4 regions of the Streptomyces sp. NBC_01707 genome follow, and region 1 is predicted to be linked to each of the others. Evidence: riboswitches for the same ligand, from Rfam matches in the RefSeq annotation. Region 1 holds a riboswitch; each other region holds the start of a gene.

What was found. A riboswitch is a leader RNA that binds a small molecule or an ion and turns the genes downstream of it on or off. The one in region 1 is predicted to bind cyclic di-AMP.
Positions count from the first base shown of each region.
Region 2: it holds a riboswitch for cyclic di-AMP, as region 1 does, so the genes downstream of both, OG963_RS13255 (M23 family metallopeptidase) here and OG963_RS36755 (C40 family peptidase) in region 1, are expected to answer to the same signal.
Region 3: it holds a riboswitch for cyclic di-AMP, as region 1 does, so the genes downstream of both, OG963_RS38595 (transglycosylase SLT domain-containing protein) here and OG963_RS36755 (C40 family peptidase) in region 1, are expected to answer to the same signal.
Region 4: it holds a riboswitch for cyclic di-AMP, as region 1 does, so the genes downstream of both, OG963_RS09360 (LysM peptidoglycan-binding domain-containing M23 family metallopeptidase) here and OG963_RS36755 (C40 family peptidase) in region 1, are expected to answer to the same signal.

Region 1 is NZ_CP109190.1:8,195,717-8,199,086, reverse strand. It holds gene OG963_RS36765 (ATP-dependent Clp protease proteolytic subunit) at 1-491, shown strand, start outside; gene OG963_RS36760 (hypothetical protein) at 499-807, shown strand; cyclic di-AMP (ydaO/yuaA leader) riboswitch at 1,111-1,307, shown strand; gene OG963_RS36755 (C40 family peptidase) at 1,311-1,784, shown strand; gene OG963_RS36750 (ATP-binding protein) at 2,404-2,835, opposite strand; gene OG963_RS36745 (helix-turn-helix transcriptional regulator) at 3,040-3,370, shown strand, end outside.
Region 2 is NZ_CP109190.1:2,970,604-2,973,973, forward strand. It holds gene OG963_RS13250 (GntR family transcriptional regulator) at 1-290, opposite strand, end outside; gene OG963_RS13255 (M23 family metallopeptidase) at 503-1,321, opposite strand; cyclic di-AMP (ydaO/yuaA leader) riboswitch at 1,334-1,504, opposite strand; gene OG963_RS13260 (pitrilysin family protein) at 1,710-3,092, opposite strand; gene OG963_RS13265 (pitrilysin family protein) at 3,119-3,370, opposite strand, start outside.
Region 3 is NZ_CP109190.1:8,625,602-8,628,971, reverse strand. It holds gene OG963_RS38600 (GMC oxidoreductase) at 1-561, opposite strand, end outside; gene OG963_RS38595 (transglycosylase SLT domain-containing protein) at 949-1,713, opposite strand; cyclic di-AMP (ydaO/yuaA leader) riboswitch at 1,718-1,903, opposite strand.
Region 4 is NZ_CP109190.1:2,048,707-2,052,076, forward strand. It holds gene OG963_RS09350 (STM4011 family radical SAM protein) at 1-271, shown strand, start outside; gene OG963_RS09355 (SGNH/GDSL hydrolase family protein) at 330-1,181, opposite strand; gene OG963_RS09360 (LysM peptidoglycan-binding domain-containing M23 family metallopeptidase) at 1,357-2,205, opposite strand; cyclic di-AMP (ydaO/yuaA leader) riboswitch at 2,209-2,365, opposite strand; gene OG963_RS09365 (alpha-galactosidase) at 2,661-3,370, opposite strand, start outside.

The DNA.
Region 1 (3,370 bases):
ACCTGATCGCGCAGTTCATGTACCTGGAACACGCGGCACCCGACCGGCCCATCTCCCTCTACATCAACTCCCCCGGCGGATCGTTCGACGCCATGGCGGCGATCTACGACACGATGGAGTACCTCACCTGCGAGGTGGAGACCTTCTGCCTCGGACAGGCCGGTTCCAGCGCGGCCCTGCTGCTCGCCGCGGGCGCCCCCGGCCGGCGGCACGCCCTCCCCGGTGCCAGGGTCGTCGTGCAGCAGCCCGCGCTTCCCGAGGCGCTGCAGGGCCAGCCGTCCGATCTGGAGATCGAGGCACGGGAACTGATCCGCATCCGTGAGCAGCTCACCCGCCTGCTGGCCCGTCACACCGGGCGAACTGCCGAGCGGATCGCCGCGGACATCGAGCGCGATCTCATCCTCGACGCCCCGGGCGCCAAGGCGTACGGCCTGGTGGACCACGTTCTGGAGAACCGCAAGAAGTCGCTCCCGCCGAACGCCGCGAGGTGAACACCCGATGCAGCCACCGGAGTTCCCGCCGCTGCCCGCACTGACGCGCGCCGAGGCCGAGTTCATCGACTGTTATCTGGAAGTGCTCGACCAGTTGGGGCGGATCAACCCCGCACACGGCAGCGACACCTACGGCGCGCTGCGCGCCGCGCAGGCACTCGCCTCGCGGGCCGTCGCCCTGCGGAACGCACTCGCGTCGATGCACGAGCGCGGTGAAGCGCAGATCCACGCCGCCACCTTGGCGCGAGCGCTCCGCGTGTTGGACGGGGAACGACGGGCCCGACGGGTCACCGTGCCCCCTGCCCAGACGAGTTGATCAACTCCCTTCCGCGACACGCCCGGCGGCCTGATCAAAATTCCTCGCTCGTTCGGCGTAGGAGGTCCCCCGCGCGAGGGATTGTTCAACTTGCGCCCCCGGAGTGGCCGGTGAACGGAGTCTGCCATTCCGCCGCTGGTACGGGACCGGTCGGGGAGACCGGCCGGGTTCACGGTGCGACTGTACCCACCCGTACGGGTCAATCACGACGAAACTTCCATATCGCAGTGAATCCTAGGAAATCCGGCACTCGGTGAGTCAAGATCCGTGGGACGACAAGCCCCCGCCACCGCGGCGGGGCGGTTCGGGCGGACGCCGAGTCCTGCCGCCGCCCGGATGCCTGGTCGACAGAGGTGGATCGGCAGGAGTGGAGGACCCGAGCACAACGGGTCGACCGGACATCCGGTCGACCCTCGGGGTGAAGCCGCCGAGTGCGGCCGGGCAACTTCGCCAGCCCGAACCCGACAGGTCATCCTTCACAGGCGGCTGACGAAGGGTTGCGCATGACTGCGCAGGTTCATGTCCCGTCTCTGCTCACCCGGGCCGGCACCGCCACGGTTCTGACGCTCGCCGCCGTCGGCGGCTCCGTGATCGCCCCCGGCGCTGTGGTCGAAGCCCAGGCCGCGGCTCATTCCACGAAGGCGCTCAACATCGCCGCGTCGAAGAAGGGATCGCCGTACCGGTACGGGGCCACAGGCCCCCACCGCTTCGACTGTTCGGGTCTGACGATGTACGTGTTCAAAAGGGTGGGCAAGAAGCTCCCCCGCACGGCCCAGCAGCAGTACAACAAGACCCGGCACATCTCGGCCTCGCAGCGACGCCGTGGCGATCTGGTCTTCTTCCACTGGGGGCGCGGCGTCTACCACGTAGGGATCTACGCCGGTAGGGGCAGAATCTGGCACTCGCCGAAGACCGGTTCCGTGGTGCGGCTGGAGAAGATCTGGACGCGGAGTGTCTGGTACGGACGGGTCCGCTGACCTCCGCGTCCTCCGCCTTTCAGGTGGCCGGTCACCTCCGTCGGCCCGGGGCAGCAGGGTGCCGGTGGCCAGCACCGTCCCCGGCGCGGTGCGCGCTGCGCGCCGCAGCCGCCCTCGGCGCAGCACGCGTCCTGATCCGGTCACGGAAGGCCCACCGGCCCGCCCCGCGTCGGAGCCCCGTCCGTGGTGCGGCGCGGCGCCGCGTGCAGAGCGCTGATCCCGAGGTGGAGGACGTACACCCCGCCGCGGAGTGGAGAACACTCCGGCCGAGGCGGGGGGGGTGACATCCGCCATTGGTGTGCGGGTACCGGTCCAGGGCCGACCTGCGCCCCGGTCGATGCGGGGATCGGCACGGCGGTGGTGCCTGAGACGGTCGCCGCGATGGCGCCGACGCACCCGTCCACGCGACGGGGAAACCGCGCCTGTCCGGCGGACCATCGCTGTGGCGCACCTCGGCGAGTGGGCCGGCCGCGACGCTGTGCGCACTGCCGCGCGACGGCTTCGGGAGGGCCGCTCAGTGACCATGCACGGCGACGGCCGACGACGCCATCGCTACCGCCACCGGCGACGCGACGTCCGGGCCGGGCCGGGCATGAGTCAGGGTCTGCGAGGACGGTGGTCAGGTCTGGACGGGGAACGTCCAGGGGAGCTCGATCCAGACGGTCTTGCCCCCTTCGGCGGTCGGCGTGACCGTGAGCCGTCCCCCGCACTCCTTGGCCAGGCAGCGAATGATCACCATGCCGCGCCCGTTGTCCTGCCGCACGGCAGCGGGCAGTCGCTGGGGCCAGCGGGGGTGACTGTCCGTCACCCCGAGATGCAGCTGTTCCTCCCGCTCCAGCCGCAGGTCCACCGTGAAGGTGGGCGACTGGCCGAAGGTGTGCTGGACGGCGTTGGTGGTGAGCTCGGAGACGATGAGCCGGATGGTGTCGGCAGTCTCCGTGTCATCGGGGAGACCCCAGTCGGCGAGCACTTCCGCCACGTATCTCCGGGCCGAGGAGACCGAGAGCGGCTCGCTCGGCAGAGTGACACGTGCTTCTTGATGGTCTGCCATGGCGAGCCGTCCTTTTCCCGCCCGGACCGACCCGCGATCGACCCGGGATGCGCTTCGCGCCAGACTGCCACTGATCCGGCCCTCCGTGACGGCGATCCACCAAGATATGCATATATCTGTCGCTCGAAGCGGTGAACTATGGCCCGGAATAACGCACATGGGCGGCAAGATGGCCCCTCGGCACGAGAGGGAGGGAGGCCGCGCATGCAGCACGGTCCCACGGTGCGCCGCCGCAAGCTCGGGGAGGAGCTGCGGAGTCTGCGCCACACGTCCGGACTGACGAGTCGTGACGCTGCACAGCTGCTCGGCTGGCATCAGTCGAAGGTGAGCCGGATCGAGACCGGTACCAGCGGTGTGAAACCGGCCGATGTGAGCCGACTGCTGGATGCCTACGGTCTGGACGACCCGCAGTTGCGGACGCTACTCGAGACGCTCGCGGGCTCGGCGGGCGGCGGCGGAACCGGCTGGTGGCACGCCTACCGCGGTCTCATCCCGCCCCAGTACCGGGACTTCATCAGTCTGGAGTCCCAGGCCC
Region 2 (3,370 bases), 5.2 Mb from region 1:
GTGCGGCGCTGCGCGGCACGGGCCGCACCCAGTGGCTCCAGCAGCATCCGGACCTCCAGCAGGTCGGCGGCCTCCTGCTCGGTGGGCTCGGCGACACAGGCGCCGGCGTGCCGGCGGGTGACCACGAAACCCTCGGACTCCAGGGTGCGCAGCGCTTCCCGTACCGGGACCCGGGAGACCCCGTAACGGCGTGCGAGCAGTTCCTCGGTGAGTCTGCTGCCGCGTTCGAAGACACCGGAGACGATGTCGTCACGGATTGCCGTGCATACCGAATGCGCCGGAATGCGCATGTCCGAACCTCCGCCTTAATCCCCGCGAAACGCGGCCGATCGACGCCTGTTCTGTGACTCTATTGCAATGCGGCTGCATTTCCGACGCCGGGTCGAAATCCATGAATATCTTTTGGTCCGAAGACGGTTCGGCGAGCGTCTCCGGCGGGGGCCGGTGCGGGTACGCCGAAGGCCCCGGCGGGAAGCCGGGGCCTTCGGCGGTGCCGCGTCGGTCAGACGGTGACGCCGTGGGCGCGCAGGTACGCGACGGGGTCCATGTCGGAGCCGTACGACGGCGTGGTCCGGGCCTCGAAGTGGAGGTGCGGTCCGGTGGAGTTGCCGGTCGAGCCGGAGAAACCGATCCGCTGGCCCGCGCCGACGCTCTGGCCGACCGACACACCGATCGACGACAGATGGCCGTACTGGGTGTACGTGCCGTCCGTCATCCGGAGCACGATGTTGTTGCCGTACGCGCCGCCCCAGCCGGCCTCGACGACCGTGCCGGCGCCGACGGCGACGACGGAGCTGCCGGAGGCGGCATGGAAGTCGATGCCCGAGTGGCGGCCGGAGGACCAGAGGGAGCCACTGGACTTGTAGCCGGTGGTGACGTACGAACCGGCGACCGGGAGCTGGAAGGCACCGAGGCGGGTGCGCTCGGCGGAACGGGCGGCGCGCGCCTTCATCTCACGGGCCGCCTTCGCGCGGGCTTCGGCCTTGGCCTTGGCTGCGGCCTTGGCGTTCGCTTCGGCCTTCGCCTTGGCATCGGCCTTCGCCTTCGCGGCAGCCTTCACCTTGGCGGCGACCTCGGCCTGGTGCTTCTGCACGTCGGCCTGGGTGGCCACCTGCTCGGCGAGGGTGCCCTCGATGGCGATGACCTGGTTCAGGCCGGTCTCGCTGACGGAGGGGGCTTCGGTGCCGGCGGCGAGCGCCGGAGAGGCCAGCCCACCGATGACGCCGGTGGTGGCCAGAGCTGCGATGCCGGTTACCTGCGCGCTCTTGCGCGTCAGACGGTTCGGGGCACGGTGCTTCCCGGTGGGGCGGGTGAACGCCATGAGGTGGCTGGTCCTTTCCTTCCTTCTCGCCTACCGGGTTAGCTGACGGGTTCGGAGCAGGAAGGTCTCCTACGGATCCGCGGGCCCCTGAAGAGGCGCGCAGGCATCCGATTCACCCCAGGGACTGCGTGGGTCCCCGGCTCCCCAGGCTCGCGCCTGACGGGGACTCGGCGATAGCTGCCCGGCGCCGCGGATGCGGCATACGGGTGACGGACAGCGCTGCCGACGCTAAGCGGGGGGACTTTCATTCACCAAACGGACAGGGCGCTTTGTAGCACATCCCACAGGGCACACAGGCAGTTATCGGGCAATACGGACAAAGGGGAAGACCCCGGCGAGAATCGGCTCGCGGGGTCTCCCTCTGTCTCGCTATGGGCTATCCGATTCGTCAGCCGGTGACGACCGACACCTCACCGATGCCCAGCGCCCGGACCGGCTCCTCGATCTGCGCGGCGTCGCCGACGAGGATCGTGACCAGACGGTCCACCGGGAAGGCGCTGACCACCGCCGCGGTCGCCTCGACCGTGCCGGTCTCGGCGAGACGGGCGTACAGCTGCGCCTGGTAGTCGTCCGGGAGATGCTGCTCGACCTGGTCGGCGAGCGTGCCCGCGACCGAGGCCGCCGTCTCGAACTTCAGCGGGGCGACACCCACGAGGTTCTGCACCGCCGTCTCGCGCTCGGCGTCGGTCAGGCCCTCGGCCGCCAGCGTCCGGAGGACCGTCCACAGGTCGCCGAGCGCCGGTCCGGTGGACTCCGTGTCCACCGAACCGCTGATGGCCAGCATCGCGGCGCCCGTCGCCCCGGAGGCGGAGTCCGGCGCCGACGACCGCAGGACCTGCGCGAAGGCCCGCACGCCGTACGTGTAGCCCTTCTCCTCACGCAGCACCCGGTCCAGCCGGGAGGTGAGCGTGCCGCCCAGGCAGTACGTGCCGAGGACCTGGGCCGGCCACACGCTGTCGTGCCGGTCGGCGCCGATCCGGCCGATCAGCAGCTGGGTCTGCACGGCTCCGGGACGGTCGACGATGACCACCCGGCCGGTGTCGTCGGCGGTGATCGGCGGGGCCGGCCGGTGCTCGGCACTGTTCCCGGACCAGTCGCCCACGGTGTCGGCGAGCAACGCCTCCAGATCGATGCCCGTGAGGTCACCGACGACCACGGCGGTCGCGGTGGACGGGCGCACATGCGCCTCGTAGAAGCTGCGGACGGCCGCGGAGTCGATCCGCTCCACCGTCTCCTCGGTGCCCTGGCGCGGGCGCGACATCCGCGCGGTGGCCGGGAAGAGCTCCTTGGAGAGCTGCTTTGCGGCGCGGCGGGCGGGGTTGGCCTGCTCGTGCGGGATCTCGTCGAGCCGGTTGCGTACCAGCCGCTCGATCTCGCTGTCGGAGAACGCGGGTGCCCGCAGCGCCTCGGCGACCAGACCGAGCGCCTTGGCCAGCCGGGAGACCGGGACCTCGAGGGAGACCCGGACGCCGGGGTGGTCGGCGTGCGCGTCGAGAGTGGCCCCGCAGCGCTCCAGCTCGGCTGCGAACTCCTCCGCGGAGTGCTTGTCGGTGCCTTCGGACAGCGCCCGCGCCATGATCGTGGCCACACCGTCGAGGCCCTCGGGTTCGGCGTCCAGCGGGGCGACGAGGTAGATCTCGACCGCGATGACCTGCTGGCCGGGGCGGTGGCAGCGCAGCACCGTGAGCCCGTTGGGCAGGGCGCCGCGCTCGGGGGCGGGGAAGGCCCAGGGCCTGGCCGTGCCCGGGGCCGGCTGCGGGTGGTACTCCATCGATACTCCAGTCGCGGCAGCGTCGGTCACTTGTCCGCCCCTTCGTGCGCGTCGGTGTCGGCGTCCGTCTCGTCGGCGGCCGCCCCGTCGGTGGACTCGGCCGGCTCGACCGGCTCGTAGACGAGTACCGCCCGGTTGTCGGGGTGAAGCTGGGCCCTGGCAGCCGCCTGGACCTCCTCCGCGGTGACGTCGAGCACCCGCTGGACGGCGGTCAGGGCGAGCTGCGGGTCGCCGAACAGCACGGCGAACCGGCACAGTTCGTCGGCGCGGCCCGCGAC
Region 3 (3,370 bases), 430 kb from region 1:
CATCTCGTCGGCGTCCACCGACGGGAGTACGGCTCCGAAGTTCTCCCGCTTGGGGGTGACGGCCATGCCACCGTTGACCAGCGAGCCGCCACCGACGCCGCGGCCCTGGTACACCGTGATCCCGCTGAACTCCTCGGCGTCGAGGATCCCCGTGCTGCGGGTGACGTCCTTGTCGATGGGGAAGCCGAGGAAGTTGCTGAGCGGCTGCTTGGTCCTGGTGCGCAGCCAGTACGACCGACTGTCCGGGGAGGTCGTGTTGGCGAAGATCTTGCCGTCCGGGCCGGCGGTGTCCCAGGCCATGCCCATTTCGATCATGTGCACGTCGACGCCCGACTGGGCGAGACGCAGAGCGGCGACGGATCCGCCGTACCCGGTGCCGATCACGAGGGCCGGGACATGGGCCCCGGAGTCGATCGGAGCGGCTGCGGAGCCGGCCCCGGCCTGAGCCGGGGTGCTGTGACCCGCGAGGGCCACGGCGCCTAAAATAGAACCAGTTCCTGTGAGGAATCTTCGACGGGAAACGCCCTTGGGGCCTTCATCATGCATGGTAGAGTCACTCATGTGACACGCCTCACTCTCGACAGAGTGAAACTGGTTCTACTGCCGTTTGCGTGGCAAGTCACTACATACCCTTGAGTAACTTGCGCCCGACCGGGGCACGCCATGCATCAGCGCACAGTCGGCCCGCCCCGGCCACCAGTTCGCGATCGCCCCGCCGACGAAGCATCGCGGGACGACCTGCAGACGATCTTCGACACCACGGACCGTCTTGAGCAAGCAGACCGGGTCCCGCCCCGGAGGCGCCTCCCGGGATCACCACGACGACACCGGAGTTTCGGTCGTAACCGGGCCATGCCCCCGATCGGGCAGAGAACGGGAACGGGTGGCGAGGCCCTGTCGGACCCTCGCCACCCGTCACACCTCGACCGGCATCAACACGACCGGGTGTCAGTACGCCCCGAACACGTTGTCGATCGAACCGTACTTGGCCGCGGCGTAGTTGCACGCAGCCGTGATGTTGGCGACCGGGTCGTAGATGTCCATCGACGTACCGGACACGTGGTAGGCCTTGAACGTGGGGTCGATGACCTGCAGGAGCCCCTTGGACGGCGTGCCCTTGGCGGCGTTCGAGTCCCAGTTGTTGATGGCCTTGGGGTTGCCCGACGACTCGCGGATGATGTTGCGGTGGATACCGTCGTAGCTGCCGGGGATGCCGTGCTGCGCCATGACGGCCAGCGACTCCTTGATCCAGCCGTCGAGGTCGTTCGTGTACGTCACGGTCCCGGCGGGGGCAGGAGTGGAAGGGCTCGCGGCCGGCTTGGTCTCGGCAGGCGCCGCGGCCTTGGCGCCGATGGTCAGCTTCATGCCCGGGTGGATCACGGCGGGGTCGGCTCCGATGACCTCGCGATTGTCCTGGTACAGCTGCTGCCAGCCGCCACTCACCGCGTGCCCGACGGCGATCTTGTAAAGCGTGTCACCGGCTATCACGGAATAGACGGAGGGCGTGGCCTTCGCGGCGGCAATTCCCTTGGCAGGGGCCGCAGCGGGCGCCACGGTCTTTGCGACGGTGGCGACGGACTGCACCGGCGCTGCCGAAGCAGTGGTCGCACCGATCACAGGAAGTGCGAGAGCGGCTCCGCCCGCGGTCACGGTGATGAAACCGCGAGTCAGCGAACCGGACTTACGACGACGGTGGTTACCCGTTGCGGGCATGGCGCATTCCTCTCCGTCGCCTACGAGGTGAGCTGTCGGGTTCAGGCTGGAGTTGCCTGGCCGTATGGGAATACGACTTCACCCCTAGCCGTTCCAGAAACCGGATCGGCTGCTTACCTGGGTCCCCCGCTCCTGCCGTACGTGAGTGGTCGGATTACCGGATGGCGGCAGGATTAGGCGTTCCATCCGGATTGACGGTGACCGTAAGCGAGAAACTCCGACCTGAACAAGCCCCCACTTTTCGATCACAATTCATTTACAAGATCGAGTCGGGGAATTATCCGCACTCCACACCCGCCCGCGAAGCCAAATTTCTTGGCGTGGCAGGGAACCGAGCGGTACGCCGTCGCATCCGCGGGCCCGGAAAGTGACTCTCGCCACTAGGCCCGAAAAGGGCGATTTGCCCGGCAGGCAGAGCTCGAGTCGTGCGAGTCATGCATTCATCAGCAAAGGCCGCCATTCCCCTCGATTGCCAAAATTCCGACATTTAAGACATCGGTGGGCGGGTGAGGGGCCTTCGACTCGTCGGGAAAGCCGTCCTCCGCGTGAGGTGAGAGCGGATGCCGCAGCGCGCGTGACGTGCTCCGCCAGCCGCGGCGCACCAGTGGTCGCCCACCGGCCCGGGCGCGCAGGCGCAGGCAGAACGGCGGTCCCGGCGGGCGCAGAACGGCGGTCCCGGCGGGCGCAGAACGGCGGTCCCGGCGGGCGCAGAACGGCGGTCCCGGCGGGCGCAGGAGGTGCCGTACGCCGTCGGCGCGGCCGCCACAGTGCGCAGAGATGCCCGCCGACCTCCCGGGACCGTCCGGCAGCACGAGGGAAGTCGTGGCGATGGAGAGCCCGCGGCGCTGATCACCGTGCCGCTCTCGCCGCGCGATCGTCGCCCGGCCACCGCCTTGCCGCGTACCGGCCGTCCGGACGGTACGCGGCATGATCGCCATCGCTCAGCCGGCGGCCGAGACGGTCGGGCCGGATGAACCCGACGTAGCCTCCGAAGGCTGCCGGATAGATCTTCTCCAGCCTCTCGGCGATGCGGGCGCGCCCCGCACGCGCCCTCTCTTCGCCCTCTTCAAACGAGTACCCCTCGGACCCGTCCGGTTCGGGGAGGATTCAGGAATCGGTCACACGGCAGGCCGAAGCAATGCGGCGAGCCCATTGCTCATCCTTGCGGAACAGCCGTTGACGACAGTCAAATCCTCGGCTGCTCATGCGAATCCGGCCTCGTCCTGAGCGTCGGAACCAGTGGTGCGCACGCCTCCTCCGGAGAAATGGGGCAACGCCCCGCTCGTCGCCTTACGTTGATACTGCGATCGCTGGAAGAGGAGAAGGGGCAACGGAGTCGAGGGCGAACATTCCATCGCTCCATTCCTGCCACCCACAATCCTGCCCAACTCGACCGATTCATCGCACGAAACGTCATGTCGAGTCGTCCCCCGCACGTCGGTATGAGCTCGCGTGCACCCATCGACATCTGATGTGTCACCACCTTGCGCGGCCCTCGCAATCGAATCGGCCCGGCAAGAATTACGTTGCGCATCAGGCGCCTCGTGACGGAGTCGGGACACGTTCCATTCCGAATCGATTGAATCAGCCGATGTCACCTGAACTCTGATCAGATGCCCTCCAGATCCACCATGTTCGATGCAAACAGAAAGCCGTA
Region 4 (3,370 bases), 6.1 Mb from region 1:
GGACGGGGACGGTACGGTGCGCCGCTGCCACTTCGTCCCGGCCGAGCTCGGCAATCTCTACGACGGCAGCTATCGGCGGGCGTTGGGCCCGCGGGCCTGTCCGCTCGCCGTGTGCGACTGCCACATCGGATATGTGCATCTGGAGACGCTGCCGCTGTACGACGTCTTCGCGGGCGGGGTGCTGGAACGCATACCGGCCGAGCCGGCGGGCGTACCGGCTCACCGGGATCAAGCGTTGCTGCCGTTGTTCCCGGTCGGCGGACGAGCCTGATCGAACCGGACGGGTCGCTGCGAGCGCGCCCGTCCGGCCGAAGAGGACACCGCGCCGGTCACAGCGGCAACAGGTCGGGGCGCTTCGCCTCGACGTGGTCACCGGAGGACTCGCCGCGCAGCCGCCGCCCGATCCAGGGCACCAGATATTCGCGGGCCCAGTGGATGTCGTCGCGCCGTACCTCGAGCGTGCCGCGCTGTGCCTGCGGCGGCCACTCCTGGTCGGGGTCGGCCGGCACATCGAGGCCGAGGACCTGGGCGGCGCGCAGCGCGACCCGGGTGTGTCCCTCGGCCGACAGGTGGAGCCGGTCGTCGTCCCAGGCGCGCCTGTCCTGCACGGACCGCAGCGACCACAGGTCGAGGACCGGGCAGTCGTAGCGGTCGGCGATGGACCGCACATGGGCGGTGTAGGTGGCGATCTTGCCGCGCAGATGGCGCAGTACGGGAACGCCGCGGGTGTCGAAGCCGGTCGTGACCATGACGGTGCCGACCGACCGTGTCAGGTCGGCGACCGCGCGCTCGAACCGCTCGGCCACGTCGTCGGGGTCGGTGCCGGGCCGGATGATGTCATTGCCGCCCGCGCAGAAGCTCACCAGGTCGGGGGCGAGCTGCTTGGCGCGCGGCACCTGTTCCTCGACTATCTGGTCGAGGAGGCGTCCGCGTACGGCGAGATTGGCGTAACGGAAGTTCCCGTGAGCCGAACCGGCGGAACCGGTGTTCGTCGCCGCGTCGGGGTCGGGGAGCTGGTCCGCGAGGAGTACGGCGAAACGGTCCGCCCAGCCGACGAAGGTTCCGTCCGGGCCGGGGTCACCGACCCCCTCGGTGAAGCTGTCGCCAATCGCTGCGTACGACCCGATGGCGCCATGCCGGTTGTTGACGCCACGTTGATTTTTTCTCGAATCGTCTGCCACAAGGGCACATCCTGCACTGCCGAATGTGACCTACGCGACCGTAATAAGGGGTTGACGGGAGGTGAGATAGACCACCCGGTCAGGTTTTGGTAAAGAGGGAATAAGCGAAGGGGCGGTGCGCCGCCGCGCACCGCCCCTTCAACAAGCCGTTCGGATCAGGCCTGATCGGATCAGATCAGACGGAGATTCCGTGCGACGCCAGGAAGGCGACAGGGTCGATGTCCGAGCCGTACGCGGGACCGGTGCGGACCTCGAAGTGGAGGTGCGGGCCGGTGACGTTGCCGGTGGCACCGGAGAGGCCGATCTGCTGGCCGGTCGAGAGGGTCTGACCCACCGAGACGGAGAGCGCGGACAGGTGGCCGTACTGCGAGTAGTGGCCGTCGGCGTGCTTGACGACGACCTCGTTGCCGTACGCGCCACCCCAGCCGGCAGTGACGACGGTGCCGGAGGTGATCGCCTTCACGCTGGTGCCGGTGGAGACCGGGAAGTCGATGCCGGTGTGGCTGCCACTGGACCAGTTGGCACCGGAGGCACGGTAGTTGGTGGTGTGCTTGCCCGGAACCGGGGCGACGTAGCCGGAGCTGCTGCTCTGGGCGGGCGCGGGCTTGGTGACCGCCGGAGCCTTCGACGGAGCCGGGGCGGCCGGCGTGGTGCCGGTGGCCGCGGCAGGGCCGCCGAGGGTCAGCTTCATGCCCGGGTGGATCAGGCTCGGGTTGCCGCCGATGACCTCACGGTTGTCCTGGTACAGCTTCTCCCAGCCACCCTCGACCTTGTTGTCGGAGGCGATCTTCGACAGGTAGTCGCCGGCGACGACGGAGTACGTCCGGGTCTCGGACTGCTTCTTCGCGACCGGGGCGGCCGGAGCGGCGGCGGAGTGCGCGGCGGGGGCGGCCTGCTCCGCGGCGTGGGCACCGGTGGCACCGAGCAGCGGGAGGGCGATGACGGCCCCGCCGGCGCCGACGGCGGCAACGCCACGAGCGATGGTGCTGGACTTCGGACGACGGTGCTTACCCGATATGGGCATGAAGAATTTCCTCTCCGGCGCCTACGAGGTGAGCTGTCGGGTTCGGGCTGGAGATGCCCGGTCGCATGAGGTGCGACTTCACCCCGAGCCGGCCGGATTTCTCCGGTCGGCGGCTTACCTGGTTCCCCCGCTCCTGCCACACGATGAGTGGATGCGAATTCCGGTCGGCGGCAGGATTAGGCGGTCCGTCCGGATTGACGGTGACCGTAAACGAGTGAGGACGAGCAGAACAAGCCATCGGTTGCGTGCCGGAATCCGCGCCAGGAAATCGGCGCGGAATTCCGGTCACACTCCGTGGATTAAGGATCTTGGCTTTCCGCGCGGTGCACGGAATCCCCGCCCCCCGCACCAGCACACACCGTCACAGATATGATCCCGCTCACGAAAGGCCCCTCATCTACCGCTGAATCAGGGCATGTTCGACTAAATGCCTCAATACGGACATGTCATGAACATCATCCGCGGCGGAGCCTCAGCACCTTCGCGTCCAGATCCCCCCGCAGGCCGGTGTGCAGCCCCTGATGCAGCAGCACGGAACCGTGGTGGACGGCCCCGGTGTCCGAACAGGTGTAGGTCGCCGTGGGGTCGAGCCCACGCAGCCGCAGGACCGGCGGCAGCTCCCCGTACCTCTGTGTCTCCAGCCACATGAGCACGACGGTCTCGTCACCGCGTGTGTACTGCACGGCGCCGAGCCCGCCACGCGGCGCACGCAGCCGGTACAGCGCACCGTGCTGCACCACCGGGCGGATCTCCTTGTACAGGTCCACCCAGCCCCGGGCCTCGGCCAGCTCCTCGTCGCTCCACTCGGTGAGGTCTCCGCCGACCCCGAGCACCCCGGCCATCGCGCTCACGAACCGGAAGCGCAGCGAGCTCACCCTGCCGTTGAGCTGGACATTCGGACTGTCGGTCACCCAGGCGGCCATCACTCGAGCCGGATGGATCTGCCCGAAGCCCTCCTGGATGGCGAGCCGGTCCAGCGGGTCGGTGTTGTCGGAGGTCCACACCTGGTCGGTACGGGCGAGGATGCCCAGATCGATCCTGCCACCGCCGCCCGAGCAGGACTCGAAAGCGACACCGGGGTGAGCCGCCCGCAGCCGGTCGATCAGCGCGTACAGCGCATCCACATGCTCGATCCAGAGCTTCTGCGGATACTCCTCGCCCGGCC